Regions from separate parts of the Streptomyces sp. NPDC001848 genome, predicted to be linked through region 2. Evidence: riboswitches for the same ligand, from Rfam matches in the RefSeq annotation. Region 2 holds a riboswitch; each other region holds the start of a gene.

Region 1 (9,490 bases), on a different contig from region 2:
AAGCGGCGAGCAGGGACTGGGCGTCCAGCACGTTCACCGCGAGTTGTGATCCGAGGGACAAGGGTGTGGCCATCGTCGCGAGCCCTTCCGGTGCGGGAGGCCGGGCGCGACGCGGCGTCACCCGGCGGTTGACTACATTCGTGTAGACCGTCTACTGAACTGTAGACGATGATGGGACGGCGAGCGTTCCCCTCAGGGCGTCGCGAGTGAGATCTCCGTGGACTTGATCAGCGCGACGACCGAGGAGCCGGGCAGGAGGCCGAGGTCCTCCGCGGCGTCCTTGGTGATCACGGCCGTGAGAGCCCCGCCCACGATCGTGACCTTCACCGACGCCATGGCCCCGCCCGTGGTGACGCGGTCGACGGTACCGGGCAACTGGTTCCGGAGGGAAACGCCCTCCACCGCCGCGTCGGCGAGCGCCACCTCCGTCGACTTGACCAGGGCGTACACGGAGGCGCCCGGAGCGAGGTCCAACTCGTCGACGGCCTCCGCGGTGACCGCCGCCGTGATGTCCTGCCCCCCGTCCAACCTGACCTTGACGGCCGCCATGACGTCGCCCGGGGTGATGGACGTGACGGTGCCGGGAATCTGGTTGCGGATGCTCAGGTTCATGGGCGGCCCTCGTTGGCATGGGGAGAATGGACGGTTCTGTCCTGACCGTTCCCACGGTAGCGGGATATGGGGGCCCTCTTCGGGCGGCGCGTCAGGCCGGCCGGACGGTGGGACGGTCGGACGGCCGGACATGTCTCGGTCCGTGCCTCAGGCGGGATACGCGTGCGTCTGTGCCGCCTTGACCGTGGCCCACACCGTGGCGCCCGGATGCAGTCCGAGTTCGGCGGCGGCGACGGTGGTCAGATCCGCGGCGAGTGGCAGCTCTCCGGTGAGGTCGGCGCGGATCTGGTCGCCGTGCGTCTGCAGACCCGCCACCTCGCAGCGCCACAGGTTGCGCGCGCTGGAGCCGTCGGGCCGGTCCCGGAACAGGGTCACCGCACCCGGCGGGAACACCACGAAGACGGGTCCGGACAGGTCCTCGACAGTGGTGATCGAGCACCCGGCGTCGAGCCGTACGGCGTGCCCCTGCGCCGTCCCCCGGTACAGGTTGAGCCCGACGAGCTGGGCGATGTACTCGGTGCGCGGATGGCGGGCGATGTCGGACGGGCTGCCCTCCTGGACGACCCGGCCGTGCTCCACGACCACCAGTCGGTCGGCGAGCACCATCGCGTCCAGCGGATCGTGGGTGACCAGCACGGCCACCGCCTCGAACTCGTCCAGATGGCGGCGGAGCCGGCCCCGCACCTCCAGCCGGGTGCGGGCGTCGAGCGCGGCGAGCGGTTCGTCGAGCAGCAGCAGCCGGGGCCGGACGGCCAGCGCCCGGGCGAGCGCGACACGCTGTGCCTGGCCGCCGGAGAGCCGGCGCGGTTTGGCGCCCGCGTGCTCGGTGAGCCCCATCCGCTCCAGCCATCCGGCGGCGACCGCCCGCGCCTCGGCCTTGGACGTGCCCCTACAGCGCGGGCCGAAGGCCACGTTGTCCAGCGCGGACAGGTGCGGGAAGAGCAGGTAGTCCTGGAAGACGACACCGACGGGGCGCGCCTCGGGCGGAGTACGCTCCAGCGCGACCCCGTCGAGCCGCAGATGACCGCCGGAGAGCGGGACCAGCCCGGCCAGCGCGCGCAGGGCGGTGGTCTTCCCGGCGCCGTTGGGCCCGAGCAGCGCGACCACCTCCCCGGGCGCGACGGTCAGCGCCACGTCGAGCCGGAAGGAACCGCGCTCGACGACGATCCGCGCGTCGAGGCCGTCACCGCCCGTGCCGACGGGGACGCTCTGGGAGGTGGCCTGGTGGGTATGGGTCATGACGTCGTCATCCAGCGGTCCCGCAGCCCCGCCAGGACTGCGATCGACACCGCCAGCAGCACCAGGCTCAGGGCGATCGCCGCCGCCGGGTCGTTCTGCAGGGCCAGGTAGACGGCCAGCGGCATGGTCTGCGTACGGCCCGGGAAGTTGCCCGCGAAGGTGATCGTCGCCCCGAACTCGCCGAGCGCCCGCGCCCACGCCAGCACCGCCCCGGCCGCGATGCCGGGAGCGATCAGCGGCAGCGTCACCCGGCGGAACGCGGTGAAGCGGGAGGCGCCGAGTGTCGTGGCGGCCTCCTCGTAGCGCGGATCGGCGGCCCGCAGCGTGCCCTCGACGCTGATGACCAGGAACGGCATCGCCACGAACGCCTCGGCGACCACCACCCCGGCCGTGGTGAACGGCAGCGTGATCCCGAACCAGGAGTCCAGCCACCGCCCCACCACGCCGTTGCGGCCGAGCGCCAGCAGCAGGGCCACACCGCCCACCACCGGCGGCAGCACCAGCGGGAGCGTCACCAGGGCCCGCAGGAGTCCCCGGCCCGGGAAGTCCGTACGGGCCAGCAGCCACGCGAGCGGCACCCCGAGGACCAGGCTCACGGCCGTCGCCGCGGTGGCGCTCACCAGGGACAGCCGCAGCGCCTGCCACACCTCGGCGCTGGTCAACTGGTCCGGCAGGGTGTGCCACGGGGCCCGGACGAGCAGCGCCACCAGCGGTAGCAGCAGGAACGCCAGGCCCACGAGCGCGGGCAGCAGGAGCGGCAGCGGAACACCGGGACGGCGGACACGTGCGCGCCGCGGTCCGCCCACCAGCGTGTCGGCCGCGGCGTCGGACGCGTCGATCCGCGTCATGGCTGCAGGAAACCTGCCCGGGTCAGGACCTCACGCCCCTCGGCGGAAGTCACCAGTGCGATGAACGCCTTCGCGGCCTCGGCGTCGGGCGCGTTCTTGAGCAGGGCGATCGGGTAGTCGTTGACGGCCTTGGCGGACTCGGGGAACTCCACGCCCCGCACCTTGTCACCCGCCGCCCTTACATCCGTCCTGTAGACGACCGCGGCGTCGGCCTCCTTCAGCTCCACCTTGTTCAGGGCGCTCTTGACGTCCTGTTCGTACGACACCGGCGTCAGCTTCAGACCGCTCGCGGTCAGCGCCTTCTGCGCGGCGGCCCCACAGGGCACCGTCTTGTCGCACAGCACGACCTTCAGGCCGGACCTGGTGAGGTCCTTCAGGGAGGAGACCTTGTCCGGGTTGCCCGGCAGAGTGGCGATCTCCAACTGGTTGCGCACGAAGGTGACCGGGGTGGTGGCCGCGTCCTTCTTGTCCGTCACGATCGCCATGGTCTTGGGGCTGGCCGCCGCGAAGACATCCGCGGGGGCGCCCCCGGTGATGCTCGCGGCGAGGGTGTCGCTGCCGCCGAAGTTGAAGGACACCTTCGTGCCGGGGTGCTGCTTCTCGAACTCCTTGCCCAGGGTCGTGAAGCTCTCCTTGAGGGAGGCGGCGGCGAAGACGGTGACCGTGCCGGACACCTTGGGCGACGGGGACGCGGCCGACCCCGCCGTCCTGGCGGAGTCCGACGAGGAGGAGCAGGCGGTCAGGGCCAGCAGCGCGGCGGCCCCCGCGCCGGTCACCTGCACCATCCGGCGGGGCCGGCGCGCGGAACGGGTCATCACGGGTCCACTCCCTCTGCTCGTCCAGGAGGGAGCAGCGCACACCCCTCCGATACGCCGATCATACTGGCGCAGATGCGATCCGGAAGACTCCTGTCACATGGCGCAAGCCTGGCTGCCGAGCGAAAAGGGTGGGCATGTGCGTTCGTACGGGAGTGTCGCCGTGTGACACTCTCAGGCCGTGTCGATATGGACGTTCGTCGACTTCACCCGGGCGGTGGCCTCCATGCCGACCTCCAGGCCGAGTTCCTCCACGGCCTCCCGGGTCAGCAGGGACACCAGGCGGTGCGGGCCCGCCTGGATCTCCACCTGGGCGGCCACGTCACCCAGCTTCACGGCGGTGACGATCCCCGGGAAGGCGTTGCGGACCGAGGTGTACGAGGGGACGTCCTCCTCGCCGGTGCCGCCGCGCGCCAACTCCACCGAGAACGCGGCCAGGTCCCTGCCGTCGATGACCCGCCGCCCGCTCTCGTCACGCCGGGTCGCCACGCGCCCCGCGTCCGCCCACCGCCGCGCGGTGTCCGGGCTCACCCCGAGCAGCCGGGCGGCCTGGCCGATTGTGTAGGACTGCATGCGCGCCACGATAGGCGCCCGCGCCACCCCGGCCACCATGCGCCCGCCGCGCCCCCGGCACGCCGGATCTGCGGAAACGGGCATGATCGCGGGTGTCCGCATGGCAGGATCCCACCTCGTGGATGTGTCCTGGGCGGTGCGGAGCCTGCGTGCGGCGGTGTTCGCCGTCGTGTGCGTACTGCTCGCCGTCGGCGGACACACGCTGGCCACCGGCGCGGTGCCGCCGGTGTGGGTGGACGCGGCCGGGTTCCTGCCCGTGTTCGCCGCCGGTGCGGTGCTCGCCGGCCGTGAGCGCTCGCTGTCCGGCATCACGCTCGCGATGCTCGTCGTGCAGGGCGGACTCCATCTCGCCTTCGACGCGGCCGGGCCGGCGCGGATGCCGATGGACATGCCAGGGATGGCGCACGCCATGCCCGGCATGCCCATGGCCGCCCTGTCGCACGCCATGACCTCGCACGCCGTCGCCGCGCATCTGGCCGCCGCCCTGCTGGCCTCCTGGTGCCTGCGGCGCGGCGAGGCCGCCCTGTGGACGCTGCTGCGCGAGGCCGCCGCCGTCGTCCCGCGCCTCGCGCTCCGGTGGCGTACGGCACCGCTGCCCGCGTACGTCAGGCCGCCGCGCCCCCACGCCCACCGGCGCCGGCTCCCGGGGCAGGTGCTGCTCCGCCACGCCCTGTACCGGCGCGGCCCGCCCCCGGCAGCCCCGTACACCGTCTGAAACCCCCCAACACCCGGCACCAGTACGGAGCTTGCCCAGCCATGTCCCTCATGCGTACCACCCTGCGCCGCGCCACCACCGTCGCCGCGCTCGCCGCCGCCGGTGTCCTCACCGCGGCCGGCGCGGCCTTCGCCCATGTCACCGTCCACCCCCAGAGCTACGCCAAGGGGGCCACGGACGGCGTGCTGACCTTCCGGGTGCCCAACGAGGAGGACACCGCCGCGACCACCAAGGTGCAGGTCTTCCTGCCCACCGACCACCCGATCCTGGGCGTGCTGGTCACTCCGCAGGACGGCTGGACGGCGCAGGTGACCACCACCAAGCTCAAGAACCCGGTCAAGACGGACGACGGCACGATCACCGACGCGGTCTCCCAGATCACCTGGACCGGCGGTCGTATCCGGCACGGCCAGTACCAGGACTTCAACGTCGCCTTCGGTCAACTCCCCGAGAACACGGACCAGTTGACGTTCAAGACGCTGCAGACCTACTCCGACGGCAATGTCGTCCGCTGGATCGAGGAGGCCCAGAAGGGGCAGGGCGAGCCGGAGAACCCGGCGCCGGTGCTCCAGCTGACCGCCAAGGGCACGGCGGAGGGCGGCGGTTCCACCGCGGCGCCCGCCGGCACCGACGAGAAGGCGAGCACCTCCACGACGAAGGCCGCCGCCACCAGCGACTCCACGGCCCGCGGGCTCGGCATCGCCGGTCTCGTCGTAGGCGTCCTGGGCCTTGCCGCCGCGGGCTTCGCGATCGCCCGCGGCCGCACCACCGGCTCCTCCGCTTCCTCCGGAGACGAGTGACCGGCTCCCCGACCCGCCGGCGTCACCTGCCGTCGGCGGGGCGGGGAGCCCAGCGCTCCTCGACCTTCGCCAGGCGCCAGTACGCGAGGGCGGCCGCCCACACCACTACAAACAGCCCGACGATGACGAAGCCCACGTTGTCGAGGTCGAGCCCGGCGATCCAGCCCGTCACCGCGTCCCGCAGGTCCAGCTTGTCGTGCAACACTCCGACGAGCTCGATCGTGCCGATCAGGAAGGCCACCGCGATCGACAGTCCGGTGATGGTGAGGTTGTAGAACACCTTGCGGACCGGGTTCGAGAAAGCCCACTGGTAGGCGAAGTTCATGAACGTGCCGTCGAGGGTGTCGAACAGGCTCATCCCGGCCGCGAACAGCAGCGGCAGGCACAGGATGGCGTACCAGGGCAGCCCAGCCGCCGCCCCGCTGCCCGCCATCACCATCAGCGTGACCTCGGTCGCGGTGTCGAAGCCCAGGCCGAACAGGAAGCCGAGCGGGAACATCTGCCCGGGGCGGCTGATGGACCGGGTGAAGCGGCCGAGGATCCGGTTCATGAAACCCCGGGAGTCCAGGTGGGCTTCGAGTTCCTTCTCGTCGTACGTCCCCGCACGCATCGCCCGGAACACGCGCAGGATGCCCATCAACGCCACGAGGTTGAGGGCCGCGATGAGATAGAGGAACGAGCCGGAGACCGTCGTGCCGAGCACGCCGAGCACCTGGTGCGTACGGGAGTTCTCGTTCATCAGCCGCCCGGCCAGCTGGGTGCCCCCGGCGATCAGCGCGGCGAGCACCACCACCACACTGGAATGCCCGAGCGCGAACCAGAACCCGACCGACACCGGCCGCTTGCCGTCCGCCATCAGCTTGCGGGTGGTGTTGTCGATGGCGGCGATGTGGTCCGCGTCGAAGGCGTGCCGCATGCCCAGCGTGTACGCGGTGACGCCGAGCCCGATGCCGAACGCCTTGGAGCCGACCTCGTAGTGCTCGGGCACGACCAGCAGGAACAACACCCCGAACGCCGCCACGTGCAGGGCCGCGATCACCGCCAGCAGTCCGGCGGTCCGCAGGGTGTCCTCGCGCCGCCAGCGGAAGGAGGCGGCCTCGGGCAGGGCAGGGTCGGTCAGGGTCATACGGTCACGCTCCAGCACCTCGTGGATCACTTCGTGAGATGCCGTGGCCGGTCTCCTGGCTGACGGATCAACGCGCCCGCCCTAGCCTTCCCGGTCGACGTGCGACCAGTGGCGCCACCCAAAAAAGGGTGGCACGGGACGGGAACTCCCCGATCACAGTGGCGAGGGCCGCTCCGGCCTGAGTCCCTGGGGACTTTCACCGGTCTTCCCGAACACCACGGCCCGCCCACCTTAGGGCCGGGGCGGAACGCCTGCAAGACTGCACAGTTGCGCAGGTATCGAGAGGTATCGAAGATCACACGGGGACAGCTGGGAGAATGTGCGCATGCATCTCGTCCCCGCCGACCGCGCCGGCAGGCGCACCATCGACGGCCACCGGGTCTGCGAGGCCATCGAGGCCATCGGCGCCCCAGAGGCCGTACGCACCTGGGCCGAACGCTTCTCGCTGCTCGCCGACCCCGGCCGGCTCGCCCTGCTGCTGGCCCTGCACCGGGCCGGGCCGCTGGCCGTCTCCGACCTGGCGGTGGCGACCGGCATGAACGACCCGGCCGTCTCGCAGGCACTGCGGCTGCTGCGGACGGCCGAGGTGGTGGCGGGTGAGAAGGAGGGACGGATCGTCCGCTACCGGGTCATCGATCCGGTGGTGAACGAGCTGCTGAAGCAGGTGGCCTGACGAGGGCTCACCTCTTGTCGGCTCACTTCTTGTCGGCGCTCACCTCTCGTCGACGGCTCATTTGTTGTGGGAGGCCGGGTCCTTCTGCGGCGCCAGGTGGATGTCCTGGCTCGACAGCGTCATCGGCGACGAGGTGAAGGCCCGCAGCCGGATGCGGGTGCCCTTCTTGGGTATCGCGAAGCCCGTGCCCGGCGCCTGGATCCGGTACGTGGCCGAGGCGTGGGCGCCGACGGACGACGGGCCCTGGAGCACCTTCCAGTAGCTGCTCATGCCTTGGCCGGTGGTCACCGCGAAGTGGGGCTGGACAGCCGAGTCGCCGGCGTTGTTCACACGGACGGTGAGCGTCTTGACGGTCTGAGGCGTGCTCCGGGTGGAGCCGAGGGCCTGCATCCGCAACGGCGGTTTCCCGGTAGCCGCCACCGTCACGGCCACCAGGGCCGGCGCCACCAGGGCCCCGGCCAGCACCCTGCGGGCCGTCCGCCGACCGTGCAGCAGCCGGGGCTGCCAGGCGGTGGCGAACGCGGACGGCGGCACGGTGACCGCGGCCGCCAGCCACAGCGGCGTCATCATCAGGTAGTAGCCGTCCTGCGAGCGGGTCGCCAGGAAGAACGCGCACCAGGGCAGCACGGTCGCCGCCGGGCCCAGCCGGCGCACGAACAGCACGAACAGGGCCAGCAGACCCGCCGCCAGCAGCATGCTCGCGTGCGAGTACCAGGACAGACGGTCGCTGCCGTCGGTGTAGTACAGGGAGATGCCGACCAGACCCTGGCCGTGGATGATCGCACCCTGGGTGAGCGGCAGGGCGATGCCCTCCATCCAGGTGCGCGGCTCGGTCACGATGAAGTACGCGTTGATCAGCAGCCAGGTTCCGGCGGCGGTTCCCACGATCCGGCCCACGGCGAACGCCGCTTCGCGCGCCCCCAGCTCGCCGCGCCGCAGCGCGTAGACGCCGGCGAGCAGGAACGGCGTCAGGAACCACGGCAACTGCTGGGCGGCGCAGGCCACGCCCAGACAGGCCGCCCGCGCCCAGTCGGCCGGGCCGCCCGTGCCCATCCGCGTCCAGCGCACCACCACCGGGATCAGGAAGGCCAGCGCGACGACCGCCGGATAGCCGAGCCGGGCGTACATCGGGACCATGCCGAAGCCCAGGCAGACCATGGTGGCCGCCGAACGCCACGGCGTCGGCAGCATCTTCCACATGGCGATCGTGCCGAGGACGATCGCGGTGGTCGGGACGAGGACCTCGGGCAGCGCGCCGTGGCCGATCCACAGCAGCGGTGCGGTGAGCATCGCCGTCAGCGGCGGATAGCCGTAGGTGAAGTCGTAGCCGCCGTCCACCGTAGGGGTGTAGGCGACGGTGCTGTGGTGCCCGAACAGCCAGGGCCAGGCCTGTCCGTACACCGGGTTGCCGTGCAGCAGCTCACGGGCGGCCTGAATGGTGAGGATCGACTCGTCGCTGTAGTCGTGCAGCGCACCGGCCGCGCAGTAGACGAGGGTGATCCCTGTCAGCAGGACCACGAGATCGAGGCGCGTCAGCGAGCGGCTGCTGCGCACCACCAACGTGAGTACGCCCGTCACCAGGATCGACGCGTAGCAGACGGAGATCACCGCGGCGATCGGCGGCTGATGGCTGGCGGCGCTGTTCCACACGCTGCGCGTGCCGATGAACAGGCTGATGTTCGCGAGCAAGGTGAGAACGCGGTGCCACTGCGCGGGAGCCCGGCCCGGTTCCTCCTCACCACGTGCCACCAGCGGGCGCACCCACCGGGCGCTTGTCGACGGCTTCACTTCTGCCAAGTGCACGCGAGGAACGTAGGAGGGCTTCATGAACGTCGAGCGCCTGGAAGTAAAGACTCCGGTGTGGGAAGGGTGAGAGATACGTGTGTGGGGGGTTGCCTCAACGGTGGTTTTCTGCATATCGACCAGGCGCTGGTGGACGTCACCGAACATCAGTAGACGTCCCGCACATACCGCTTCTCCGCCGCGAGTTGCTTCACATACGCGGCCGCCTCCGCCTCGCTCAGACCGCCGTGCAGGACGGCGATGTCCCGCAGCGCCCGGTCGACGTCCTTGGCCATGCGGGAGGCGT
Region 2 (9,490 bases):
CAGAAGTCGGCGATGGCCAGCGCCCGGCGGAAGTTGGCGAGCGTGAAGCCCGTGGGCAGCAGGCTCGGGTCCGGGTCGATGGCGTCCTTCGCCGGTTTGATCGCCGTGTCGATCATCCAGTAGACGGGGAAACCAGCGGTCAGGAGGACGAGCAGGCCGAGGAGGTTCCAGCCGAGCCGGGACCTGGTCCGGCGGCGGGCCACGGCGCGCCCGGTGAGCGTCGTCGCACTCGCGCCGCTCATGCCGCTCATGCCGCTCATTCGACTTCTCCGATCTTCAGCATCTGGCGCATGTAGACGGCAACGACGCCGAGCAGCAACAGCACGGTGATCAGGGCGATCGCGGAGCCCTGGCCGTAGTCGTTGACCACGAACGCCCGGTCGTACGAGTACGTCGTGAGCAGCTGGAACTCGGCCTCGGGGTGGCCGCCGCGCATCACGAAGACCTGCGGGAAGACGCCCATGTCCCAGATGACGGAGAGGGTCGTGAGCATCACGATGATCGGCTTCAGGACCGGGAGGGTCACATGGCGGAACACGCCCCAGGAGCCCGCGCCGTCGAGCCGGGCCGCCTCCTCCAGTTCCTTCGGCACCTGGGTGAGGCCCGCGCCGAGCGTGATGACGACGAACGGGACGGCACCCCAGACCACGAGGAGCATGATCACGGCCAGGCCCTGCGGTCCGCTCGCGAACCAGTTGTGGCCGATCAGACGCACGCCGGGCAGCTTGCTCAGCAGGGCGTTGAGGATGCCGTAGTCCGAGTCGAAGAGCCACTTGAAGACGGTGGTGGCCACGATGACCGGCATGCCCCAACTGGCCACCAGCACGATGTTGATCAGCGTCTTCATCCAGCCGGAGACCCGCTGGAGCAGCAACGCGATCAGCATGCCGAGGACCATGGTGAAGATCACCGAGCCGGCCGCGAAGCCGATCGTGCGGACCACGACCGCCCAGAACTCACCGTCCTGGAGCACCTCGGTGAAGTTGGCGAACCCGGCCGACTCGGCCGGCTGGAACCCCCACAGCTGGGACTGACCGAACTTCTGGAAGGACAGGGTCACCAGGCGGACCAGCGGATAACCCATCACCAGGGCGAGGACCAGCAGACAGGGGGCGAGCAGCGCCCAGGGGACGGCGGCCGCGCCCGGCGCCCGCCTTCTGCGTGGCCCTGCGGCGACGACGCCCGGTGGCGGCGCCGGCCGCGGCGGTGGCGCCTTGGCGGGGGTGGTCGTGTCTGCGGCACTCATCGCGCGCTCCTCAGCGGTCCCTGTAGGTCGTACGAGAAGCAGGGCCCCACCCCGAACACCCCCCGGGGCTCACAGGGCCCTGCCGTCGGCTCACTTGGTGTTGATGACCTTGTCGATCGCGGCGTCCGCGTCCTTCGCGGCGGCCTCGACCGACTTCTTGCCGGTGCCGATGTCCTGCAGCATCGTCTGCAGGACCTGCGCCTTCTCGACCTGGCCCCAGCCCGGTGCCATCGGGACGAACCAGTTGGACTCGGCCGCGGTGGCCGGGACCGCCGTCGCCGGGTCGTTCTTCAGGGTCGCGAGGTCGGTCTTGTTGTTGGGCAGGTTGCCCTTGGCGATGAGGCCCTTCTGGCCCTGCGATCCGGTGAAGGCGTTGATCCACTCGGCGGCCAGTGCCTGCGCCTTGGACTTCACCGGGATCGCCAGGTCCGAACCGCCCAGGAACACGGGCATGTTCTTGCCGGACGGGCCGGGCATCACGAAGTTCTCGAGGCCGTTCTTCAGCTTGCCCCCGGTCTTGTCGGCCTTCGGGTCGGCCGCGGCCGCGCCCTCCCAGGCGGCGCCGAAGATCATGGCGGACTTGCCCTGGCCGTAGACGATGTACCGGTCGGACTCGTCCTTGGTCTTGTCGCCGTGCATGTACTTGTCGATGACCGTCTTGAACTCGTTCAGCCCCTTGAGGGACTCCGGCGAGGAGAGGCTGGCCTTCCACTGGCCGCCCTCCTGCTTGGCGATGGAGCCGCCGGCGTCGTAGACGAAGGACATGGCCGCGTACCAGTCGCGCGTGGGCTGGTACCAGGCGCTGAATCCGCTGCCCTCCTTCTGCTGGATCTTGTCCAGGTCGGCAGTGAGCTCCTGGTACGTCTTCGGCGGCGCCTTCACGCCGACCGAAGCGGCGATGTCCTTGCGCCAGTTGGCGACGCGGCCGCCGGCGTAGTAGGGGACGCCGTAGGTCTTGCCGTCGTATGTCACGGAGGCCTTGAGGCCGTCCAGCCACTGGGCCGAGTTGTCGAACTTGGCCGCGTCCACGGGCGCGAAGGCGCCCTTGACCATGTAGCCGAGCATCTCGGTGTTGCCCATCTCGACCACATCGGGGGCCTTGTCGGTGGCGAGGACGGCGTCGAGCTTGGTGTTCTTGTCCGGCCAGCCGTAGTACTCGTGGTTGATCTTCAGGCCCGGGTGCTTCTTCAGCACCGCGTCGTCGGCGGCCTTCACCAGGGTCGGCCAGTTGTTCTGGGCGTCGACCGTCAGCCAGACGGTCAGCTCCTTGGCGTCCGCCCCCGTGTTCGACCCCCCGGACTTGCCGCCTCCGCACGCCGCGACGGAGACCACCATGCCCGCGATACCGATCGCGACTGTCAGTTTGCGCTTCACGCCATCCTCCTCAGGGATGCCACAACCCCCCTTGTCCCCGCGGCGTGACGACGCGCACCGCCCGTGGGGCCGGGACTGGACCAATGGTGTAGACCAGTAGGGGGGAGCTTGGCTCAGACCAATAGGTGCGTCAAGGGCGTTCGCGCCGCTCAGAGCGTTCGTTATGCGACCTACATATGAAAGGATCTTTAAGTAGGAACCCAGCGAAAACGGGCACCCGGATACACGCGGCCACCGCTGGACCACTTCCGCCATGTGGACTAGACCAGCGGGAGTGCCGACGGTATACAGAGGGGATCCCCGTCCGTGGAACGGGGATCACGGAGCGTGGGGCTCTGCTCCCCATGAAGCCGTGCCACGATGTGAGCCGTGACCGACGCCCTGTCGGTCGTTTCGGCATCCGGAGCCGGGAAGGCAGAGCATGAGCACCGACGTCAGCAGTGCGGAGAGCGAGGGCGGGGCGACCGTCCGCACCGCGCGCGTGCCCAAGTACTACCGTCTGAAGAAGCATCTGCTCGACATGACGGAGACGCTGCCGCCGGGGACGCCGGTGCCGCCCGAGCGCACGCTGGCCGCGGAGTTCGACACCTCCCGCACGACGGTGCGCCAGGCGCTGCAGGAGCTGGTTGTCGAAGGGCGGCTGGAACGCATCCAGGGCAAGGGCACGTTCGTCGCCAAGCCGAAGGTGTCCCAGGCGCTGCAACTGACCTCGTACACGGAGGACATGCGCGCGCAGGGCCTCGAGCCGACCTCCCAGCTTCTGGACATCGGCTACGTCACGGCCGACGACACGCTCGCCGGGCTGCTCGACATCTCGCCCGGCGGCCGGGTGCTGCGCATCGAGCGGCTGCGACTGGCGAGCGGCGAGCCGATGGCGATCGAGACGACACACCTGTCCGCCAAGCGCTTCCCGGCGCTGCGCCGGTCGCTGGTGAAGTACACCTCCCTCTACACGGCGCTCGCGGAGGTGTACGACGTCCATCTCGCGGAGGCCGAGGAGACCATCGAGACCTCGCTGGCCACCCCGCGGGAGGCGGGGTTGCTCGGCACGGACGTGGGCCTGCCGATGCTGATGCTCTCCCGGCACTCGCTGGACCGCGAGGGCAAGCCGGTGGAGTGGGTACGGTCGGTGTACCGGGGGGACCGGTACAAGTTCGTGGCCAGGCTGAAGCGTCCCGCGGAGTAGGGCGCGGAGCCGACCCAGAGCTCATCGGGTCTACTCGGTACCGATATGCGGACGAGGGCTTCCGCTTTCCCGAGGGGGTCACCTACATTGCCTGCGCATTACACAGGTACACAGGTGACCAGTGAGGGGACGGAGCCGCATGTCCGATCAACCAGATGCAGCCAGAGCGGCGGTGGTGACGCCGGTGCGCGTCGTCATCGCCCTCTGCCTCGTAGCACCCTTCGTGGCGATGCTGTGGGTCGGCTCGTACGCCAAGACGGACCCCGCGTTCATCGGCATCCCGTTCTTCTACTGGTACCAGATGCTGTGGGTGCTCATCTCCACGGCGCTGACGATGCTCGCGTACAGGCTGTGGCAGCGTGACCAGCGCGCCCGGGATGCCCGGAAGGGGGGTGCGTCGGAATGAAGGACGGCGTGAACGGCGTCGCGCTCGGCGTCTTCATCTTCTTCTTCCTGGCCGTGACCGTCATGGGCTTCCTGGCGGCGCGCTGGCGCAGGGCCGACAACGAGCACAGCCTCGACGAATGGGGCCTCGGCGGCCGCTCCTTCGGGACCTGGATCACCTGGTTCCTGCTCGGCGGCGACCTGTACACCGCGTACACGTTCGTGGCGGTGCCGGCGGCGATCTACGCGGCGGGTGCCTCGGGCTTCTTCGCGGTGCCCTACACCATCCTGGTGTACCCGCTGATCTTCACCTTCCTGCCGCGCCTGTGGTCGGTCTCCCACCGCCATGGATATGTCACCACCTCGGACTTCGTGCGCGGCCGGTTCGGTTCGAAGGGCCTGTCGCTGGCGGTGGCGCTGACCGGCATCCTGGCGACGATGCCGTACATCGCGCTCCAACTGGTGGGCATCCAGGCCGTGCTGGACGTGATGGGCGTGGGCGGCGGCGAGAACACCAACTGGTTCGTGAAGGACCTGCCGCTGCTGATCGCCTTCGGTGTGCTGGCCGCGTACACCTACTCGTCGGGCCTCAGGGCGCCCGCGCTGATCGCGTTCGTGAAGGACGCACTGATCTACATCGTCATCGCGGTGGCGATCATCTACATCCCGATCAAGCTGGGCGGCTTCGACGCCATCTTCGCGAAGGCCGGGCATGCGTTCGCGCAGGTCAACCCCGCGACGGGCAAGCCGCGCGGGGCTCTCGCGCCGGCGGAGGCGACCCAGTGGACCTACGCCACGCTGGCGCTGGGCTCGGCGCTCGCGCTGTTCATGTACCCGCACTCGATCACCGCGACGCTGTCCTCGCGCAGCCGTGAGGTGATCCGCCGCAACACCACGATCCTGCCGCTGTACTCGCTGATGCTGGGCCTGCTGGCGCTGCTCGGCTTCATGGCGATCGCGGCCGGCGTGAAGGTCCAGAACGGGCAGCTGGCGATTCCGCAGCTGTTCGAGAACATGTTCCCGGACTGGTTCGCCGGGGTGGCCTTCGCGGCGATCGGCATCGGTGCGCTGGTGCCCGCGGCGATCATGTCGATCGCGGCCGCGAACCTGTTCACCCGCAACATCTACAAGGACTTCATCAAGCCGGACGCGACGGCGAAGGAGGAGACGAGGGTCTCCAAGATCGTGTCGCTGCTGGTGAAGGTGGGTGCGCTGGTCTTCGTCCTGACGATGGACAAGACGGTCGCGATCAACTTCCAGCTCCTGGGCGGCATCTGGATCCTGCAGACGTTCCCGGCCCTGGTCGGCGGTCTGTTCACCCGCTGGTTCCACCGCTGGGCGCTGCTCGCGGGCTGGGCGGTCGGCATGGCCTACGGCACGCTGGCGGCGTACGGCGTCGCGTCCCCGACCCAGCGGCACTTCGGCGGCTCGGCCAAGGAGATCCCCGGCATCGGGCAGATCGGCTACATCGGCCTGACGGCGTTCGTGCTGAACGTGGTGGTCACGGTGGTGCTGACGGTCGTCCTGAAGGCGCTGAAGGCTCCGGAGGGCGTCGACGAGACGAAGCCGGAGGACTACACGGCGGACGCGGGCGACCCGGGGGTGCAGGTGGAGCTGCCGCCGGCCACGGCGGGCGCCTCGCACTGAGCCCACGTCGTACGCGCGGCAACGGGCCGTCGGAGAAATCCGGCGGCCCGTTGTCGTACCTGTACGGCACACTCGGCCCCATGGAGCTCACCATCCGGCAGGCGAACCCCGACGAGTACGAGACGCTCGGCGAGATCACCGCCCAGGCGTACCTCCGGGACGGCCTCCTCGACTTCGGAGAGAGCGACACCTACCTCGACGAACTGAAGGACGTGGCCAAGCGGGCGGCCGCGGCAGAGGTGCTGGTGGCCGTGGCGGATGGGCAGGTGCTCGGCGGCGTCACCTTCGTACCGGCCGGCGGGCCCATGGCTGACATCGCCGGACCGGGGGAGGCCGAGATACGGATGCTCGCGGTGGCGCACGCCGCGCGCGGCCGGGGCGCCGGAGAGGCCCTCGTCCGGGCCTGCGTCGACCGCGCTCGGGCCACGGACGGCTGCGTACGGGTGGTCCTGTCGACCCAGTCCGCGATGCGCACCGCCCACCGGATCTACGAACGCCTGGGCTTTGTTCGCACACCCGAGTGGGACTGGAACCCCCTCCCTGCTGTCGACCACATCACGCTCCTCACCTACGAGTTGACGCTCTGAGAGCAAGGCGGCACAACATCTGGGGGTGGCGTTGCGGCCTGACACAAGATGTATGCTCATGCTCGCTGTCGCCGCAGGGGAATCCGGTGCGAATCCGGAACTGTCCCGCAACGGTGTACTCGTACACGTATGCCCGCATACCGTCGTACGAACGTCAGTCCGAGGACCTGCCGACAGTGCGCCCGGCCGTCCGGTCCGGGTGCCCTGACGTCCGGGCCTCGTGGAATGGGCCGGTGGACGCGACGCCGCGTGCGCTCGTGAGCTGCCCCTGCCCTCCGCCAGGCCCCGTGCCGAGCGAGGGAGAGCCCCACGTGACCATCGCGCCAGCCGATCCGGCTTCAGCCGCAGGCCTGGAAACCGACGGTCCGGGTGCCGCGCTGCTGCGGACCCTGACCGAGCTGACCGCAGACCTCCCCGACGCCGACCCCGGCCGGGTCGCCGCCGCCGCGCTGCGCGGCCGGTCCGCCCACGCCGACGACGCCGAGCTGCGTGAGCTGGCCACGGAGGCGGCCGCGGGCCTCATCCCCGAGGACCCCGCCTACTCGAGTCTGGCCGCCCGTCTGCTGACCATCGGCATCCGTGCCGAGGCCGCCTCCCAGGGCGTCACGTCGTTCACCGAGTCCATCGCCGTCGGCCACCGGGAAGGGCTCATCGCCGACCGCACCGCCGCCTTCGTACGGCTGCACGCCGACCGTCTCGACGCACTGGTGGACGAACAGGCCGACAACCGTTTCGGTTACTTCGGCCTGCGCACCCTGCACAGCCGCTATCTCCTGCGGCATCCGTCCACCCGCAAGGTCGTCGAGACGCCGCAGCACTTCATGCTCCGCGTCGCCTCCGGGCTCGCCGAGGACGACAGTCCCCGGTCCGTGGACGATGTCGCCGCGCTCTACGGGCTGATGAGCCGGCTCCACTACCTGCCCTCCTCCCCCACCCTGTTCAACTCCGGTACCCGGCACCCCCAGATGTCGTCCTGCTACCTCCTCGACTCCCCGAAGGACGAGCTGGACTCCCTCTACGAGCGCTACCACCAGGTCGCTCGTCTCTCCAAGCACGCCGGCGGCATCGGCATCGCCTTCTCCCGCATCCGCTCCCGCGGCTCGCTGATCCGCGGCACCAACGGGCACTCCAACGGCATCGTCCCGTTCCTGAAGACCCTCGACGCCTCGGTCGCCGCCGTGAACCAGGGCGGCCGGCGCAAGGGTGCCGCCGCCGTCTACCTGGAGACCTGGCACTCGGACATCGAGGAGTTCCTGGAGCTGCGCGACAACACCGGCGAGGACGCCCGCCGCACCCACAACCTCAACCTGGCGCACTGGATCCCGGACGAGTTCATGCGCCGGGTCGACGCCGACCAGCAGTGGTCGCTGTTCTCCCCCTCGGACGTGCCCGAGCTGGCCGACCTGTGGGGCGAGGAGTTCGACGCCGCCTACCGCAGGGCGGAGGCGGCGGGGCTCGCCAGGAGGACGATCCCCGCCCGGGACCTGTACGGCCGCATGATGCGCACCCTCGCGCAGACCGGCAACGGCTGGATGACGTTCAAGGACGCCGCCAACCGCACCGCCAACCAGACGGCCGAGCCGGGCCACGTGATCCACTCCTCCAACCTCTGCACGGAGATCCTGGAGGTCACGGACGACGGGGAGACGGCGGTCTGCAACCTGGGGTCCGTCAACCTCGGCGCGTTCGTGGCCGACGGCCACATGGACTGGGAGCGGCTGGACGCCGCCGTCCGCACCGCCGTCACCTTCCTCGACCGCGTCGTCGACATCAACTTCTACCCGACCGAGCAGGCGGCCCGCTCCAACGCCAAGTGGCGTCCCGTCGGCCTCGGCGCGATGGGCCTGCAGGACGTCTTCTTCAAGCTGCGGCTGCCCTTCGACTCCTCCGAGGCCAAGGCGTTGTCCACGCGGATCGCCGAGCGCATCATGCTCGCCGCGTACGAGGCCTCCGCCGACCTGGCCGAACGCCACGGCCCGCTCCCGGCCTGGGAGAACACCCGCACCGCAGGGGGCGTGCTGCACCCCGACCACTACGACGTCGAGCCGACCTGGCCGGAGCGCTGGGCGGCCCTGCGCGAACGCATCGCCGCGGTCGGCATGCGCAACTCGCTGCTGCTCGCCATCGCGCCCACCGCGACCATCGCGTCCATCGCGGGCGCCTACGAATGCATCGAGCCGCAGGTCTCCAACCTCTTCAAGCGCGAGACGCTCTCCGGCGAGTTCCTCCAGGTCAACTCCTACCTGGTGAACGACCTGAAGGAGCTGGGCGTCTGGGACGCCCGCACCCGGGAGGCGCTGCGCGACGCGAACGGCTCCGTGCAGGGCTTCGCCTGGATCCCGGAGGACGTACGGAAGCTCTACCGCACGGCGTGGGAGATCCCGCAGCGCGCTCTGATCGACATGGCCGCCGCCCGCACCCCGTTCCTGGACCAGGCCCAGTCGCTGAACCTGTTCATGGAGACGCCGACCATCGGCAAGCTCTCCTCGATGTATGCCTACGCCTGGAAGCGGGGTCTGAAGACGACCTACTACCTGCGCTCCCGCCCGGCGACCCGTATCGCCCGTGCCGCACAGGCCACCGTCCCCGTCCAGCAGACGGCCCCCGACACCGAAGCCGTCGCCTGCTCCCTTGAGAACCCCGAGTCCTGCGAGGCCTGCCAGTAATGACGAGTACCACCGGCACCACCCGTCCCCAGAACCTCCTCGACCCCGGCTTCGAGCTGACCCTGCGCCCCATGCGCTACCCCGACTTCTACGAGCGTTACCGGGACGCCATCAAGAACACCTGGACCGTGGAGGAGGTCGACCTCCACTCGGACGTCGCCGACCTCGCCAGGCTCACCCCGGGCGAACAGCACCTGATCGGCCGCCTGGTCGCGTTCTTCGCGACGGGCGACTCGATCGTCGCCAACAACCTGGTGCTGACCCTCTACAAGCACATCAACTCCCCCGAGGCCCGGCTCTACCTGAGCCGGCAGCTCTTCGAGGAGGCCGTCCACGTCCAGTTCTATCTGACGCTGCTGGACACCTACCTCCCGGATCCGGACGACCGGGCGGCGGCCTT
Region 3 (9,490 bases), on a different contig from region 2:
AACTCCTCACCAAGCAGGGCACCTGGGGCACGGTCGCCACCGGTGTGCTGCTGGTCGCCGGCGCCGGCGTCATCTGGACCCTGTCCCGCCGCAAGCCGGTCACCGTGGACAACGTCAACGACGTCGAGACGGAGCCCGCGGGTGTCGTCACGGCGGCGATCGCCGCGGTGACCCCGCCCCCGGCGGGGCCCGTCGTCACGGCCGACGCCGCCGTGGCCGACAGCGCGGTGCCCGGCACCGCCCCGGCGGACACGGACGCCGACACCGACCTGCAGGCCACCATCCCGGCCCCGGACGCCGGCCCCGCCACGGAGCCGGCCCCCGCCGCCACGGTTTAAGGAATCACCACTCATGAAGATCGACTGGGCAGCCCTCGGCTCCGTCTTCGGCGTCAGCCTCGGGGTCACCGTGGCCCTGGTGGGCCTGTTCACCCTGGGCGTCGTGGGCCTCACCAAGAAGGAATCGGCCCGGGGCGGCGCGGCCGCCCTGGCGGCCACCGGCGCGTACGCCTGTTTCGCGGCGTGCGCGGCGGCGGTCGCGTACGGGATCCATCTGATCGTCGTCTGACGGCGGGAGCGCTTCGGCCCCCGTACCCGTGTCGCTACGAGTCACCCCCGCAGCGGTGTCGCTGCGGGGGTTTCTCATGCCCGGGGTCAGGGGGTGCGCGAGTCGCGTGGCCGTACCGCCGCCGTCGCCCGGCCCAGGACACGGAGGCGCTCCGTGACCGGGGTGAGGCCCCACCACAGTCCCGCGCAGGCGGCGGCCACGATGGTGACCACCAGCCACACGAGGGCCCGCGCCGGGGTTCCGGGCACCAGCAGCGCGGCCAGCGCACCGATTCCGACCGCGAACATCCCCGTCGTCAGGGAGAAGAGTGCCAGCACCGCCGCCGGCGAAGGATGCGGCGCGTGGGGATCTCCCGCGCCCGCCGAGAATTCCTTGGCCCTGTCCCCCATGTGGGTCCCTCCCGTCCTCCGGACGGTCGCTCGGACGGTTCCCTCGGACGCCGTCCGCTGCCGGGTTTCTCGAGTTCGGCCAGCAAAGCACACCCCGCCGCACGGCGAAAGGCGAGGACCGGGCCGGTGCGCCGTTTCGAGTCACGCGCCGGAACGCGCGCCCCTCGACCGCCACTTCACTCCGAAAAGCACCGATTCGCGTAACTGACGTGATTTCAGCGGTGTGGGACTCGGCACACCACAGCACCGCAGGTCAAGAGCAAGTTGACGGCTGTTCTGGGCGCGTGGTGGACTGCCGGAGCCAGTACGGCGGCAGGAGAGGAAGCCGGTGCGAGTCCGGCGCGGTCCCGCCACTGTCACCGGGGAGGACCTTCCCGGGAGCCAGGAACTCTCACCGCCGGTCTCGTCGAACCAGGGCGTGGACACCCTGAGTGAGGACATATCGCCATGCGCGGCTGCCGATTGAGGTTGTGTCACCGGGCCCCTTCCGACCACACGGTCGGCTGAGCCGATGGGTGCCGATCGTGTCTTCGCGTACGGCGCCGCCGCCGGCCTCCTCGGTGACCTCCTGCTGGGCGATCCTCGCCGTGGGCATCCGGTCGCCGCGTTCGGGCGGGCCGCGGCGGCCGTGGAACGGGTGTTGTGGCGGGACCACCGCGGGTGGGGCGCGCTGCACACCGCCGTGTGCGCCGGAGGTGCCGTGGCGCTCGGGGCCGTCGCCGCACGCTCCGTACGTACCTCCCCTGCCGCCTCGGTGGCCCTGACCGCCGCCGCCACCTGGGCCGTGGTCGGCGGCACGTCGCTCGCCCGGGAGGCACGGGCCATCGGACGCGCCCTGGAGGCGGGGGACGTGGAGGCCGCACGCGCCCGCCTGCCCCATCTCTGCGGGCGGGATCCGCGGGCGCTCGACGCGGACGGGATCGCGCGGGCGGTCGTCGAGTCCGTCGCCGAGAACACCTCCGACGCCGTGGTGGGCGCGCTCACCTGGGGGGCCGTGGCCGGGGTGCCGGGTCTCGTGGGATTCCGCGCCGTCAACACGCTCGACGCCATGGTCGGGCACAAGTCGCCCCGTTACCGGCGCTACGGATGGGCCTCCGCACGGCTCGACGACCTCGCCGGGTGGCCGGGTGCGCGGCTCACCGCCGTCCTCGCGGCAGCGACGGGCCCCGACCGGCGAGGCGCCCTGCGCGCCTGGCGCGCCGATGCCGCGAAGCACCCGAGCCCCAACGCCGGGCCCGTGGAGGCCTCGTTCGCGGGGGCCCTGGGCGTCCGGCTGGGCGGAACGCTGTCGTACGGGGGGCGTGTGGAGCACCGGCCGGTACTCAACCGCGCCGGGCGCGCCGTGCGCACGGACGACATCGAGCGGACCGTACGGCTGTCCCGGCGCGTGAGCGGGCTCGCGCTCGGCATCACGGTCGCCGGGCGCCTGGTGGCACGAAGGCTTCTCGCGAAGGGACGGACCTCATGAGCGGCGGACTGCTCGTCGCCGGTACCACCTCCGACGCCGGCAAGAGCGTCGTCACCGCCGGGATCTGCCGCTGGCTGGTCCGGCAGGGGGTGAAGGTCGCGCCCTTCAAGGCGCAGAACATGTCCCTGAACTCCTTCGTCACGCGCGAGGGCGCCGAGATCGGCCGGGCGCAGGCCATGCAGGCCCAGGCGTGCCGCATCGAACCGACCGCGCTGATGAACCCCGTGCTGCTCAAGCCGGGCGGCGAGCAGAGCAGCCAGGTCGTGCTGCTCGGCAAGCCGGTCGGTGAACTGAGCGCGCGCGGGTACCACGGGGGGCGGCAGCAGCAGCTCCTCGGCACGGTGCTCGACTGCCTCGCCGAGTTGCGGGGCACGTATGACGCGGTGATCTGCGAAGGGGCGGGCAGTCCGGCCGAAATCAATCTCCGGCGGACCGACATCGTGAACATGGGAATCGCCCGGAACGCCCGGCTCCCCGTCCTCGTCGTCGGTGACATCGACCGGGGCGGCGTCTTCGCCTCCTTCTTCGGGACGGTGGCGCTGCTCTCCCCCGAGGACCAGGAACTCGTCGCCGGGTTCCTCGTGAACAAGTTCCGTGGCGACGTCTCCCTGCTCGCACCGGGGCTGGACATGCTGCAGGACGTCACGGGGCGGCGCACGTACGGTGTCCTGCCCTTCCGGCACGGCCTCGGGATCGACGAGGAGGACGGACTCAGGGTGTCCCTGCGCGGCGCGGTCCGCGAGTCCGAGGTGACCGCGCCCGTCGGCGAGGACGTGCTGCGCGTCGCCGTGTGCGCCATCCCCCTGATGTCCAACTTCACGGACGTGGACGCGCTGGCCGCCGAACCCGGCGTGGTGGTCCGGTTCGTGGACCGGCCGGAGGAGCTGGCCGACGCCGACCTCGTGGTGATCCCCGGGACCCGGGGCACCGTCCGCGCCCTGGAGTGGCTGCGCGAGCGCGGTCTCGCGGACGCCCTGGTGAGGAGGGCCGCGGAAGGGCGGCCGATGCTCGGCGTCTGCGGCGGTTTCCAGATCCTCGGCGAGCACATCGAGGACGAGGTGGAGAGCCGCAAGGGGCAGGTGGACGGGCTCGGGGTACTGCCCGTGCGGGTGCGCTTCGCGCGCGAGAAGACCCTCACCCGGCCGGCCGGGGAGGCCCTCGGCGAGCGGGTCGAGGGGTACGAGATCCACCACGGGGTCGCCGAAGTCCTGGGCGGCGAGACCTTCCTGGACGGTTGCCGGGTCGGGCAGACGTGGGGCACCCACTGGCATGGGTCCCTGGAGTCGGACGGTTTCCGGCGGGCCTTCCTGCGCGAGGTGGCCGCCGCCGCGGGCCGCCGCTTCGTGCCGGCCCCCGACACCTCGTTCGCCGCGCTGCGCGAGGAGCAGCTCGACCGGCTCGGCGACCTGATCGAACAGCACGCGGACACGGACGCGCTGTGGCGGCTCATCGAGTCGGGCGCGCCGCAAGGACTGCCTTTCATTCCACCGGGAGCGCCCGCATGAGCACAGTGTTGTTGTTGTCGACCGCCGACACCGATCTGCTGGCGGCCCGTGCCTCCGGCGCGCCGTACCGGATCGGCAACCCGACCCGGGTGGACGTCGCCGAGGAGCTTCCCGCGCTGATCGAGGGCGCGGACATCGCCGTCGTACGCCTGCTCGGCGGCAAGCGCGCATGGGAGGAGGGGCTGGCCCGGCTGAAAGCGTCCGGCATCCCGACCGTGCTGCTCGGCGGGGAGGCCGTCCCCGACGCCGAACTGATGGCCGAGTCGTCGGTACCGGCCGGCGTCGTCGCGGAGGCGCTGAAGTACCTCGTCGAGGGCGGCCCCGCCAACTTCACCGAACTCGCCCGGTTCCTGTCCGACACGGTGCTGCTGACCGGCGAGGGCTTCGACGAGCCGCGGAAGATGCCCGAGTACGGCATCCACGGCGAACGCCCGTTCGCCGAAGGCCGTCCGACCGTCGGCGTGCTCTTCTACCGGGCCCACGAACTCAGCGGCAACACCGCCTTCGTGGACACCCTGTGCGACGCGATCGAGGCGCACGGCGCCAACGCCCTCCCGGTGTACTGCGGTTCGCTGCGGGGCGGCGACGCCGGGCTGTACGAGATCCTCGGACGGGCCGACGCCCTGGTGGCCACGGTCCTCGCGGCCGGTGGCACGCACGCCTCGCAGGCATCGGCGGGTGGTGACGAGGAGTCCTGGGACATCGGCGCGCTGGCCGAGATGAACATCCCGGTTCTCCAGGGCCTGTGCCTGACCTCCTCGCGTGCCGCGTGGGAGGAGTCCGACGCGGCCCTGTCCCCCATGGACGCGGCGATGCAGGTCGCCATCCCGGAGTTCGACGGCCGGCTGATCACCGTCCCGTTCTCCTTCAAGGAGCAGGGCCCGGACGACGTCCCGGTGTACGTCGCCGACCCGGAGCGGGCCGCGCGGGTCGCCGGGATCGCCGTACGCCACGCGCGGCTCAAGCACAAGCCGAACGCGGAGAAGAGGATCGCGCTGGTCTTCACCGCGTACCCGACGAAGCACTCGCGGGTCGGCAACGCGGTCGGCCTGGACACGCCCGCCTCGGCGGTACGGGTGCTGGACGCACTGCGGGACGCGGGGTACGGCGTCACCGAGTACCCGGACACCGGTGACGAGCTGATCCACCGTCTCATCGAGGCCGGCGGTCACGACGTCGAGTGGCTGACCGAGGAGCAGCTGGCCGCCGCCCCCGCGCGCGTGCCGCTCGCCGACTACCGGGCGTGGTTCGACAAGCTGGACCCGGAGCTGCGGGACGCGATGGTCGAGGCGTGGGGCGAGCCGCCGGGCTCGCTGTACGTGGACGGCGACGACATCGTGCTCGCCTCGCTGCAGTTCGGGAACGTCGTGGTCATGATCCAGCCGCCGCGCGGCTTCGGCGAGAACCCGATCGCGATCTACCACGACCCCGACATGCCGCCGTCCCACCACTACATGGCGGCCTACCGCTGGCTGGAGAACAGCTTCGGCGCCGACGCGATCGTCCACATGGGCAAGCACGGCACGATGGAGTGGCTGCCGGGCAAGGGGCTCGGGCTGAGCGCCGGCTGCGCCCCGGACGCGGTCCTCGGCGACCTGCCCCTGATCTACCCGTTCATCGTCAACGACCCCGGCGAGGGCACCCAGGCCAAGCGGCGCGGCCACGCCACCGTCGTCGACCACCTCGTACCGCCGATGGCGCGCGCCGACACCTACGGTGACCTGGCGAAGCTGGAGCAGCTCCTCGACGAGTACGCGCTCGTCTCCGACCTGGACCCGGCGAAGGCGCCGGCCGTGCGCGCCCAGATCTGGACGCTGGTCAAGGCGGCCGAGCTCCACCACGACCTGCACGTGGACGAGCAGCCGGACGACGACGAGTTCGACGAGTTCGTCATGCACATCGACGGCTATCTGTGCGAGATCAAGGACGTGCAGATCCGCGACGGCCTGCACATCCTGGGTGGCGGCCCGGTCGGTGAGCCGCGGGTGAACCTCGTGCTGGCCGTGCTGCGTGCCTCGCAGGTGTGGGGCGGGCAGGCGAACGCGCTCCCGGGTCTGCGGGCGTCGCTGGCCGAGCACTTCGGGCTGGTGGAGAAGGAGCTGCTGGCTGAGCCGGGGGCGCCGGTGAAGGTGCCGGTGGAGCTGACGGACCTGGTGGACGGGCCGTCGCGTACGGCGGCGGACGCGATCGACCTGCTGGAGCAGCTGTGCCGGCGGATCGCGGAGGGGATGGAGGCGCGCGGCTGGGCGGCCTCCGAGAGCCGTGCTCTGGTACGGGAGGTGCTGGGCACCGAACTCCCGGAGGCGGTCGCGGTGCTGGAGTTCGCGTGCACCGAGGTCGTCCCGCGTCTCGCCCGCACCACCGACGAGATCGGCCACATCCTCAGGGCGCTGGACGGCGGCTACGTCCCGGCGGGTCCGTCCGGCTCCCCCACCCGTGGCCTGGTCAACGTCCTGCCGACCGGCCGCAACTTCTACTCGGTCGACCCCAAGGCGATTCCGTCCCGCCTGAGCTGGGAGGTCGGCCAGTCCCTCGCCGACTCGCTGGTCGCACGCTACCTCCAGGACACGGGCGAGTACCCGAAGTCCGTCGGCCTGACGGTCTGGGGCACCTCAGCGATGCGCACCCAGGGCGACGACATCGCCGAGATCCTGGCGTTGCTGGGCTGCCGCCCGGTATGGGACGACGCCTCCCGCCGGGTGACCGGCTTCGAGGTGGTCCCGCTGGAGGAACTGGGTCGCCCCCGGATCGACGTCACGGTCCGCATCTCCGGGTTCTTCCGGGACGCGTTCCCGCACGTCGTCGGTCTGCTCGACGACGCGGTGCGGGCGGTGGCCGGGCTCGACGAGCCTGCCGGGAAGAACTTCGTGAAGGCGCACGCCGACGAGGACACCGCCCAGCACGGCGACCGGCGGCGCGCCACGGCCCGTATCTTCGGCTCCAAGCCGGGCGCGTACGGCGCCGGGCTGCTGCCGCTGATCGACGCCCGCAACTGGCGGTCCGACGCGGACCTGGCCGAGGTGTACGCCGTCTGGGGCGGCTACGCGTACGGGCGCGGCCTCGACGGGCGCGCGGCGCGCGGGGACATGGAGACGGCGTTCAAGCGGATCGCCGTCGCCGCGAAGAACGTCGACACCCGCGAGCACGACCTCGTCGACGCCGACGACTACTTCCAGTACCACGGCGGCATGGTGGCCATGGTGCGGCACCTCACGGGTGCGTCCCCGGAGGCGTACGTGGGTGATTCGGCCGTGCCCGACCAGGTGAAGACCAGGACCCTGGGTGAGGAGACGCACCGGGTGTTCCGCGCCCGCGTGGTCAACCCGCGCTGGATGGCGGCCATGCGGCGCCACGGCTACAAGGGCGCCTTCGAGATGGCGGCGACCGTCGACTACCTGTTCGGGTACGACGCCACGGCCGGAGTCGTCGACGACTGGATGTACGAGAAGCTCAGCGCCGAGTACGTCTTCGACGCCGAGAACCGGGACTTCATGAAGAAGTCCAACCCGTGGGCGCTGCGCGGCATCACGGAGCGGCTCCTGGAGGCCGCCGACCGCGGTCTGTGGGCCGAGCCGGACGCGGACACGCTGGAGCGGCTGCGCACCACCTACCTGGAGCTCGAGGGCGACCTGGAGGGCGACGAGAAGTGAGTACCCCGTTTCCGTTCACGGCCGTCGTCGGCCAGGACGACCTGCGGCTGGCGCTGCTGCTGAACGCGGTCTCGCCGGCGGTCGGCGGTGTGCTGGTGCGCGGCGAGAAGGGCACCGCCAAGTCGACGGCCGTGCGCGCCCTGTCGGCACTGCTGCCCCAGGTGGCGGTCGTTCCCGGGTGCCGTTTCTCGTGCGACCCGGCGGCACCGGATGCCTCCTGCCCGGACGGCCCGCACGAGGCCGGGGCGGGGGTGTCCCGTCCGGCCCGCATGGTCGAGCTTCCTGTCGGGGCCTCCGAGGACCGGCTCGTGGGCGCCCTGGACATCGAGCGGGCGCTGGCGGAGGGCGTGAAGGCCTTCGAGCCGGGTCTGCTCGCCGACGCGCACCGCGGCATCCTGTACGTGGACGAGGTCAACCTCCTCCACGACCACCTGGTCGACCTGCTCCTGGACGCCGCCGCGATGGGCGCCTCGTACGTCGAGCGTGAGGGCGTCTCCGTGCGGCACGCCGCGCGTTTCCTGCTCGTCGGCACCATGAACCCCGAAGAGGGGGAGCTGCGGCCGCAGTTGCTCGACCGGTTCGGCCTGACCGTGGAGGTGTCCGCCTCGCGGGAGCCCGACCAGCGTGTGGAGGTCGTCCGGCGGCGGCTCGCCCACGACGACGACCCCGCTGGTTTCGCGGCGCGCTGGGCCGAGGAGGAGGCGGCCGTACGGGCCCGTATCGTCGCCGCGCGCGAACTGCTGCCGTCCGTGCGGCTCGGGGACGGGGCGCTGCGCCAGATCGCCGCGACCTGCGCCGCGTTCGAGGTGGACGGGATGCGTGCCGACATCGTGATGGCGCGTACGGCGACCGCGCTGGCCGCCTGGGCCGGGCGGACCGACGTGCTGGCGGAGGACGTCCGGCAGGCCGCGCTGCTCGCGCTGCCGCACCGCAGGCGGCGGAACCCCTTCGACGCGCCGGGCCTCGACGAGGACAAGCTCGACGAGACCCTGGAGCAGTTCGGGGATTCCGGCGAGGACGACGACCCGGATCCGGACGGGCCCGGCGGGGGTGGCGGGGGTGGCGGCCGCCCGCCGCAGGACGGTCCGCAGGGCGACGGCGACACGCCCGCGCAGGCCGAGCCCGGTGAGGGCGGGCCGACGCAGACCTCCGGTGCCACGGAGCAGGCTCCCGCACGCGCCTCCGAGCCCTTCCGCACGAAGGTGCTGACCGTACCGGGGCTCGGTGACGGGGCCGCGGGGCGGCGTTCGCGGGCGCGCACGGAGCACGGGCGGACCACCGGAGCCCGACGGCCCCGGGGCGCGCTGACCAAGCTGCACCTGGCGGCCACCGTGCAGGCGGCGGCGCCGCATCAGCGGGCGCGGGGCCGGTCGGGGCCCGGGCTGGTGGTGCGCCGGGACGATCTGCGGCAGGCGACCCGGGAGGGGCGCGAGGGGAACCTCGTGCTGTTCGTGGTGGACGCCTCCGGGTCGATGGCGGCCCGGCAGCGGATGAGCGCGGTCAAGGGGGCCGTGCTGTCGCTGCTGCTGGACGCCTACCAGCGGCGGGACAAGGTGGGGCTCGTGACCTTCCGGGGCTCGGCGGCCGACGTGGCGTTGCCGCCGACCTCGTCGGTGGACGCGGCGGCGGCCCGGCTGGAGTCGCTGCCCACGGGGGGCCGTACGCCGCTGGCGGCCGGGCTGCTCAAGGCGCACGACGTGCTGCGGGTGGAGCGGCTGCGGGATCCGGCGCGGCGGGCACTGGTGGTCGTGGTGACCGACGGGCGTGCCACGGGCGGCCCGGAGCCGCTGGCGCTGGCGACGCGTGCGGCGCGGCTGTTCGCGGCCGAGGGGGTCGCGTCCGTGGTCGTGGACTGCGAGTCGGGACCGGTGCGGCTGGGGCTGGCGGGGCAGCTGGCGGGTGAGCTGGGCG

Evidence for each region. A riboswitch is a leader RNA that binds a small molecule or an ion and turns the genes downstream of it on or off. The one in region 2 is predicted to bind cobalamin.
Region 1: it holds a riboswitch for cobalamin, as region 2 does, so the genes downstream of both, ACFYZJ_RS02155 (HoxN/HupN/NixA family nickel/cobalt transporter) here and ACFYZJ_RS15900 (ribonucleoside-diphosphate reductase subunit alpha) in region 2, are expected to answer to the same signal.
Region 3: it holds a riboswitch for cobalamin, as region 2 does, so the genes downstream of both, ACFYZJ_RS05885 (cobalamin biosynthesis protein) here and ACFYZJ_RS15900 (ribonucleoside-diphosphate reductase subunit alpha) in region 2, are expected to answer to the same signal.

Annotation. Positions count from the first base shown of each region.
Region 1 covers NZ_JBIATP010000001.1:471,684-481,173, reverse strand. Annotated here, with positions in the region: gene ACFYZJ_RS02195 (DedA family protein) at 1-73, opposite strand, end outside; gene ACFYZJ_RS02190 (molybdopterin-binding protein) at 193-612, opposite strand; gene ACFYZJ_RS02185 (ABC transporter ATP-binding protein) at 760-1,851, opposite strand; gene modB (molybdate ABC transporter permease subunit) at 1,848-2,699, opposite strand; gene modA (molybdate ABC transporter substrate-binding protein) at 2,696-3,514, opposite strand; gene ACFYZJ_RS02170 (molybdopterin-binding protein) at 3,689-4,087, opposite strand; gene ACFYZJ_RS02165 (hypothetical protein) at 4,086-4,802, shown strand; gene ACFYZJ_RS02160 (YcnI family protein) at 4,844-5,602, shown strand; gene ACFYZJ_RS02155 (HoxN/HupN/NixA family nickel/cobalt transporter) at 5,625-6,728, opposite strand; cobalamin riboswitch at 6,756-6,963, opposite strand; gene ACFYZJ_RS02150 (ArsR/SmtB family transcription factor) at 7,054-7,401, shown strand; gene ACFYZJ_RS02145 (hypothetical protein) at 7,459-9,204, opposite strand; gene ACFYZJ_RS02140 (molybdopterin-dependent oxidoreductase) at 9,351-9,490, opposite strand, start outside.
Region 2 covers NZ_JBIATP010000007.1:78,042-87,531, forward strand. Annotated here, with positions in the region: gene ACFYZJ_RS15865 (carbohydrate ABC transporter permease) at 1-242, opposite strand, end outside; gene ACFYZJ_RS15870 (carbohydrate ABC transporter permease) at 257-1,246, opposite strand; gene ACFYZJ_RS15875 (extracellular solute-binding protein) at 1,337-2,620, opposite strand; gene ACFYZJ_RS15880 (GntR family transcriptional regulator) at 3,042-3,806, shown strand; gene ACFYZJ_RS15885 (DUF3311 domain-containing protein) at 3,946-4,212, shown strand; gene mctP (monocarboxylate uptake permease MctP) at 4,209-5,837, shown strand; gene ACFYZJ_RS15895 (GNAT family N-acetyltransferase) at 5,918-6,424, shown strand; cobalamin riboswitch at 6,442-6,614, shown strand; gene ACFYZJ_RS15900 (ribonucleoside-diphosphate reductase subunit alpha) at 6,736-9,090, shown strand; gene ACFYZJ_RS15905 (ribonucleotide-diphosphate reductase subunit beta) at 9,090-9,490, shown strand, end outside.
Region 3 covers NZ_JBIATP010000002.1:619,567-629,056, reverse strand. Annotated here, with positions in the region: gene ACFYZJ_RS05900 (anion permease) at 1-338, shown strand, start outside; gene ACFYZJ_RS05895 (hypothetical protein) at 352-567, shown strand; gene ACFYZJ_RS05890 (hypothetical protein) at 654-956, opposite strand; cobalamin riboswitch at 1,227-1,368, shown strand; gene ACFYZJ_RS05885 (cobalamin biosynthesis protein) at 1,468-2,424, shown strand; gene ACFYZJ_RS05880 (cobyric acid synthase) at 2,421-3,929, shown strand; gene cobN (cobaltochelatase subunit CobN) at 3,926-7,579, shown strand; gene ACFYZJ_RS05870 (putative cobaltochelatase) at 7,576-9,490, shown strand, end outside.